DNA from 2 places in the Thalassotalea ganghwensis genome. Region 1 is predicted to be linked to the other one. Evidence: riboswitches for the same ligand, from Rfam matches in the RefSeq annotation. Region 1 holds a riboswitch; the other holds the start of a gene.
What was found. A riboswitch is a leader RNA that binds a small molecule or an ion and turns the genes downstream of it on or off. The one in region 1 is predicted to bind cyclic di-GMP.

Region 1 (3,954 bases):
GGGGATGTATGTCATCGACATCATATTAAAAAACAGTACGCACAAAGTAAAAAACCAAGGTGTGGTAAATTCACAACGCACCATTGCTTTATTAAAAAAACAAGGGGTTGCAAAAGTTGTTGTCGACTTAACTAAACAAGCTCCTCAGCATGATGCAAGTAAAGATAGTAGCGAAACAGCCCCCCCTCCCCATATAGATAGCAATGCAAACTCTGCAGCTGAAGTTGAAATAGCCTCAACGGAAAAAGCAAGCGAATGCCTAGATGAGTTGGCAACATCATGCCAGCTCTATGAAGAAGCGAATAAGCGATTAGAAGATATTTTTATCCATGCAAGACAAGGGAAAAAGTTAACCACTGATGGCATGGCTGACCTTGCAGCAGATATTACTCGCTCAGTGGTTCGCAACGAATATGCCATGGCGATTTTAACCCGCATTCGTCATCATTCTACATATCAATGGGAACATGCCATCAACACTGCGGTGTTATTATGTGGTTTTTCTTTATTTTTGGGGCTCAAACCGGAAGTCGTTAATCAAGTTACCTTAGGGGCACTGTTACATGATGTAGGCAATGCTAAAATTCCCGAAGGTATTTTAATTAAGCCTGACAAACTTACCCATGGCGAGATGAATGCGATTAAGAAGCACCCTATTGAAGGGATAAAAATGTGCAAAGAGCAAGGGCTAGCCAACGGAATTATTAAAGACATGGTACTCAATCATCATGAACGACTAGATGGCTCTGGTTACCCTCGGGGACTCAAAAAAGACAAGATATCAAAATTAGCAAGAATGACAGCTATCATCGATGTTTATGATGCAATGACTGGTGATAGGCCATACCAAAAAGCGCAACAACCGATAGAAGCATTACGCTTTTTAATGACCAATAAAGAAAAGTTTGATATTCAAATCGTTCAACAGTTTATCAAATTTTTAGGAGTGCATCCTGTAGGCTCTATTGTTCAACTATCAAACCAACGACTTGCCCTTATCATTCAAGGCAATAGAGAAGAACCATTAAAACCAGTGGTTCATATTTTTTATAACACCGACACCAGCCAGTATATCAAAGCAAAAGTGGTAGATTTAACCAAAGAAACCATTGAAATTGTTAGTGCGATCAAAGCTGATGATTACAATATCAACATGCAAAAACTGATTAAAGACTTGATCAGTTAACTTTAAGCGTTAGATTGTAATAAAACTTTAACACCTAAACTAAAAGTAACAGATAAGAAAACTTGTCGAACATGCCTGAGCGTGCAATTTTCAAATTGATTAATGACTAAAAGAGCTTTATCGATAGAAATTACGGTCTTTTAGAAACAAAAAAGCCCAATCAAAAGATTGGGCTAAACAGAGAGACTACAAAGAAAAACAATTACGAATTCTTTACTTTACGTACAAAGCGAGCAACTTCATCACCATTACAGATTAATTTCTTCGCCATAGTTCCAATAGCGTTAATTCCTTGGTTTGCAGCTTTAATACAAAGCTGACTTTCTAATGAATCATTTGCAGGAACAAGAACAACTTCTTTTTCAGTTTCTTGAGGTTTTACATAATAAGTTTTTGCAAACTCTTTAACCGATAAGCCATTGCAAGCAAAATTAAGTGATTGATATTGAATACCTTGCTTTTTCGCTTCTAAACGCGCAGCAGAATAGCCATTATTAGCGGCAACGATACAAATGCTTGTTTCGACTGAATTGTCATTTGCATAAAACGTTGCGCTCGAAGTAGATGCTTGAGCTGAAGTGGCAACTAAGATTGAAGATAAAACAACTGCTAATTTTTTCATGTTTTTGTAAACCCTATTTAAATCAAATTAAAGAAATTGATAAGAAACGGTCACAAAAAACCTCTAACGCCTGCAATAATTAGCGTTGTCTATGCTGAGGTAACTCCGCTGTCATAGGTATCCCCTTAGACCGGTGGTTTTGCGTAATACTCTTTCAAGTACCTTGCCGTTTCTAGCTGGCGCGCATTATAGAGAGCTTTATATTAAGATCAAGCTTTTTTTGCGTATTTTTTGAACATTTCGAGTAAAAAACATTCTAATTTCGAATTAATAACAGCTATTTTACAAATAGCGAATTATTATTAACAAAGCAACTGTTTAGCTGAACTATATACAAATCAACCTTAAAGCGACAAAAAGAATACATAGATAAAAAAACCTCGCCAATTAATTGCCGAGGTTTTCTAAAATCGTTATTAACTAAAGTGCACTACAAACATTAAGGTAGCATTTGCTCCTGATCTGCGCCTTCTTTCTCGACTACTTCAGGAATTAAATCTTCTTTAGATATACCTAATACCAAGGCAATTGAACTTGCAACGTAAACTGACGAGTAAGTACCAACAAACACCCCTAACAATAATGCAGTAGCAAAACCGTGGATGAGTGCCCCTCCTTGATAAAATAGCGCAAATAAAACCAATAACGTGGTAATTGAGGTAATGAAGGTACGGCTTAACGTCTGCGTTAGTGAAATATTGATAATTTCCTCAGCCGTCTCATCTCGCACTTTCCTAAAGTTTTCTCGAATACGATCAGAAACAACAATGGTATCATTTAGAGAGTAACCAATAACCGCTAAAATTGCTGCCAGTATGGTTAAATCGAACTCTAATTGAAGCACAGAAAATAAGCCTAAGGTTAGCAAGACATCGTGGAATAGCGCGAATACAGAACCTAAAGCAAAGCGCCACTCAAAACGAAACGCAACGTAAACCAAAATACAAATCAAGGCGGTTAACATTGCTAAACCACCTTGCTCAGTTAATTCATCACCTACACTTGCACCAACAAACTCTATCCGGCGCATGGCTAATTGTTGTCCTGTGCCCTCATTTAACAATGATAGAACTTGGTTACCAAGCATTTCCGCTTGCACGCCTTCACGTTGCGCTAAACGAATAACCACATCACGACTGCTACCATAGAGCTGCACAACAGCATCATCATAGCCACCACCTTCTAAAACTTGTCGAATTTGATTGAGATCGGCTGGCTGTTCAAAACCTACTTCAATCAAGGTACCACCGGTAAAGTCTAAGCCAAAATTAAGCTTATTGACAAACAGTGAACCAATAGAAGCAAGCATCAATAAGGCACTAAAAATCATCGCTATCTTTCGATAGCCCATAAAGTTGATCGTTTCTTTTATCTTAAAAATCTGCATCTGAGTCACCTATATCGATAATTTATCGAGGCGTTTACCACCCCAAACTGCATTGACAATTGTTCGCGTACCAATGATTGCGGTAAACATCGAAGTGACAATACCAATAGATAAGGTAACCGCAAATCCTTTAATTGGGCCTGTGCCAACAGCAAATAAAATAATAGCCGCAATCAAGGTTGTGATGTTTGCATCTAAGATAGTTGAGAACGCTGCGTCATACCCTTGATGAATTGATTGCTGTACCGACTTACCTTCGCGAAGCTCTTCTCGGATCCGCTCAAATATTAGTACATTGGCGTCAACGGCCATACCTACGGTTAGTACAATACCCGCCATACCCGGCAAGGTTAATGTTGCCCCTGGGATCATCGACATTACGCCAACAATTAACACTAAGTTTGCCATTAGCGCTAAGTTCGCCACAATGCCAAAGGCACGGTAGTAAATGAGCATGAATAAAAATACTAGAGCAAAACCACCCATAATCGCTTGGAAGCCTAATTCCACGTTTTCAGCGCCTAACGTTGGTCCAACTGTGCGTTCTTCAACGATCTGAATAGGCGCAATTAACGCCCCTGCGCGTAATAATAATGCTAAGTTATGCGCTTCTGTTGCCGAGCCAGCACCCGTGATTCGAAAGTTTTTACCTAAGCGGGCTTGTATGGTTGCCACACTAATCACTTCTTCTTTTTTCTCAAAGATAGTATTGCCTTTCGCATCGACACGATCTGTCGGTTTGTACTCAATAAACACCGT
Region 2 (3,954 bases), on a different contig from region 1:
AGGCACTGCCGATAGCGTACAAAAGATGTTACAGGCAGTGAGCGCCCGAGTAGACAAAGCTCATTTAGCGGTTCACTTTCATGATACCTATGGGCAAGCGTTAACGAACATTTACACTGCACTACAAAATGGAATAGCAGTGATCGATTCAGCCGTTGCTGGTTTAGGCGGATGCCCTTATGCTAAGGGCGCTTCCGGTAACGTTGCAACTGAAGACGTTGTGTATTTATTGAACGGGCTAGGTATTGAAACTGGCATTGATCTTAAGCGTTTGCTTAACGCAGGTTGGTTTATTAGCGACGTATTAGGCAAAGCCCCTATTTCTAAAGTTTCAAATGCATTTCGCGCTAAGCAATAGCGCACTTTTTTACGATTAAGGAGTAAAAGATGGCCGGATTTGACAAAGTAGTGTCAAGCTATGAAGAAGCCATGGCAGGTCTAGAAGACAACATGACAGTGATCGCCGGTGGATTTGGCCTTTGTGGTATCCCTGAGAACCTTATCGCAGAGATAAAAAGAAAAGGTACCAAAGGGTTAACTGTGGTTTCAAACAACTGTGGTGTCGATGATTTTGGTTTGGGCGTATTGTTACCAGAGCGCCAAATTAAAAAAATCGTCGCTTCTTACGTCGGTGAAAATGCCGAGTTCGAACGTCAAATGATGAGTGGTGAACTTGAAGTAGAATTAACCCCGCAAGGCACACTTGCTGAAAAAATGCGTGCTGGTGGTGCTGGCATTCCAGCATTCTTTACCGCAACCGGATATGGAACGCCTGTCGCCGAAGGCAAAGAGTCTCGTGAATTTAATGGTCGCCACTATATCTTAGAGGAATCCATTACCGGAGACTTCGCCATTGTTAAAGCATGGAAGGCAGACCGTTACGGTAACTTAGTCTTTAGAAAAACTGCTCGCAACTTTAATCCAATGGCAGCAACAGCGGGAAAAATAACCGTAGTTGAAGTTGAGGAGATTGTTGAGCCTGGTGAACTAGACCCAGATCAAATACACACACCTGGTATCTACGTTGATCGTTTGATTCAGGGTACGTTTGAAAAACGTATTGAACAACGCACAATTCGCCAAAGCTAAACACGTTGTAAGAGGATTAAAATTATGGCTTTAACAAGAGAACAAATAGCACAGCGTGTCGCTCAAGAACTTCAAGACGGCTACTATGTTAACCTTGGCATAGGGATCCCTACCTTAGTTGCTAACTATGTTCCTGATGGCATGCAAGTTATGTTGCAGTCAGAAAATGGCTTACTGGGTATGGGACAGTTCCCAACAGAAAGCGAAATTGACGCAGACCTTATTAATGCAGGTAAACAAACGGTTACCATGGCAACGGGAGCATCAATTTTTGATTCTGCTGAATCTTTCGCAATGATCCGTGGTGGCCATGTTGATTTAACGGTTTTAGGAGCATTCGAAGTCGATGTTAATGGCAATATTGCTTCGTATATGATCCCAGGCAAGTTAATTAAAGGTATGGGCGGAGCTATGGATCTCGTCGCTGGTGCCGACAATATCATTGTCACCATGACCCATGCCTCGAAGCATGGCGAGTCTAAGTTATTAAAATCATGTACTCTTCCACTAACCGGTAAAGGTTGTATCAAACGGGTATTAACCGACCTAGCTTTTATCGAAATAAAAGATGGAAAGTTTCACCTGTTAGAGAGAGCGCCAGGTGTTTCAGTTGAAGAAATTGTTAAACTCACTGAAGGTGAATTGGTTGTTCCTGAGCACGTGCCGGAAATGCAGTTTAGCTAACCTTTCATTGCTCGTACTTACGCAAAAAACCGTCACTCCAATGTGACGGTTTTTTATTTTTAATTAAAGTAACCTCTACTTTAAATCCGCTATTTTTCAACCTTTCTTCACTGCCATTTGTCTAAAATCTTTAAGTATATTTAAAACTCCACGTGAATAAAGCATGTTTTATTCTGGACAAAAATACAAAAACAAAAATATAAATAACAAAACAAAACAATATAAAGCATTACAAAACAAAAACTTAAAAAAATAACTTATATTTTCCAAAAAATAAACTAGCTTTTTAGTTGCAATTGCGCTAGCCATTCGCGATACTTAAAGAGACGAAGAAAAGGCAAGACACGCGAAAACGTGTTACGCAAAACCACCGGTCTAAGGGCTATCAAAAGTCTATGACAGCGGAGTTACCGAGTTACAATAGGTACATCCTGTGGTTTTTTCTTTTATTAACTCTACTGATTTAAAAGGTTATTAAAATGAAAAAATTATTACTAGTTTCTACTATCACAGCTTTAACATTGTCGTCTATGGTCACTGCACCACAGGCAAAAGCAGCAAACATTGCACAAAGTATTTGTGAATATGTCGCTGCCGATGATAAGAAACGTATGCGTTCTTTTTTAAAGACGAATCGTTTAAAAATTCGTAAGATTTTTGACGATATTCAATGTAATGGTAAAAACTTGTTAGAATTTGCCGCTGTAGCAGGTGCTGTTGAAACAGGCTCGATGATAATTAGTAAATTACCTAAGAAAGTTGTTTCAGAGAACCTAGCGCTAATTCAATCTGGATCGCAACCATTGATAGATGCTGCTAACGAACGTGTAAGTAGCTAATTTGTTAGCTAGTAGGCATTCGTAATAATGTTTTACCAGTTAATAATTCTTTCTGTCAGTTAAAAAAGCCAGTTTATACTGGCTTTTTTTTTGTCTAAGCTTTATCGAAGCAAAGAAATCACGATTTAAACTAGTGCAACGATGAATTTACCATTACAATTAAAAATAGTTTAAGAAAAACAATAACTAGTATGATGTCAAAACGCCAGATTCAACACAGTAAAAATGCATTAGTACTTACTGGAGGCGGTGCCCGAGCAGCCTATCAGGTCGGGGTTTTAAAAGCGGTTGCTCAATATATCCCTCGACATTATGCCAGTCCATTTCCGATCATCTGTGGAACCTCAGCGGGTGCTATCAACAGTACCGCTCTGGCGTGTTATTCTTCTTGTTTTCATTTAGCGGTAAAGAAGCTAGAGTGGGTTTGGAATAACTTAAATACTAACCGCGTTTATTATAGCGATCCCTCTCGGGTATTTGGCCATATTTTTCGCGGTCTCTTAGCAACATTTCAAGCCGATTATGCCAATAAAAAGCCGAGAAGCTTATTAAATAATGAGCCGTTGCGGCAGTTACTCAATGATGTTATCGACTTTCAACGTATCGATACCAATATCAATAAGGGTTATTTAACCGGTCTGTCGGTTACTGCTTCAAGTTATAGTAGTGGCAATTCAGTTAGTTTTTATCAATCACAATCAAATATTGCACCGTGGTTTAGAGCAAAACGTTACGGAAAACCAACGAGGATTGACGCTGAACATTTAATGGCGTCAGCTTCTATCCCGTTAGTGTTTCCTTCGATAAAAATAAAGCATGAACATTATGGTGATGGCTCTATTCATCAGCTATCACCATTAAGTCCAGCTATTCACTTGGGTGGCGAGCAACTTTTTATAGTCGGTGTAGAACAACCTAAAGAACCGCTTCACGCAAAGGAAAATAATCCTCACCCACCTACAACCGCAACAATTGCAGGTCATCTTCTCGACGGTATTTTCTCAGATACGATTCAAAGTGATCTAGAGCGTATGAAGCGTATCAACGGAACATTAAAGCTCGTACCTGAGGATACAAAAAATAATCAAAAAGGCCTTAAAAATATAGATTCAATGCTGCTTAATCCGAGCCATGATTTTAATGCAATGGCGGTTGAATACTTTTCGGATTTACCCATTTCTATTCGTCTATTACTGAGAAATTTTGGAATTAGTAATGATTCAGAGTCAAGTTTGATCAGTTACATTCTTTTTGAAAAGAATTATTGCCGCCAACTTATTAAGCTTGGTTATGAAGATACCATGAAAAAAGAAACACAAATCCGAGAATTTTTGAGTTTATA

Region 2: another riboswitch for cyclic di-GMP. It lies ahead of ACSLUH_RS10450 (DUF3718 domain-containing protein); the one in region 1 lies ahead of ACSLUH_RS16490 (hypothetical protein).

The regions. Positions count from the first base shown of each region.
Region 1 covers NZ_JBQRUM010000019.1:40,477-44,430, reverse strand. The annotation lists gene ACSLUH_RS16495 (cyclic di-GMP phosphodiesterase) at 1-1,186, shown strand, start outside; gene ACSLUH_RS16490 (hypothetical protein) at 1,389-1,808, opposite strand; cyclic di-GMP riboswitch class I at 1,904-1,986, opposite strand; gene secF (protein translocase subunit SecF) at 2,248-3,195, opposite strand; gene secD (protein translocase subunit SecD) at 3,205-3,954, opposite strand, start outside.
Region 2 covers NZ_JBQRUM010000008.1:179,221-183,174, reverse strand. The annotation lists gene ACSLUH_RS10465 (hydroxymethylglutaryl-CoA lyase) at 1-358, shown strand, start outside; gene ACSLUH_RS10460 (CoA transferase subunit A) at 388-1,089, shown strand; gene ACSLUH_RS10455 (CoA transferase subunit B) at 1,114-1,773, shown strand; cyclic di-GMP riboswitch class I at 2,100-2,188, shown strand; gene ACSLUH_RS10450 (DUF3718 domain-containing protein) at 2,253-2,612, shown strand; gene ACSLUH_RS10445 (patatin-like phospholipase family protein) at 2,807-3,954, shown strand, end outside.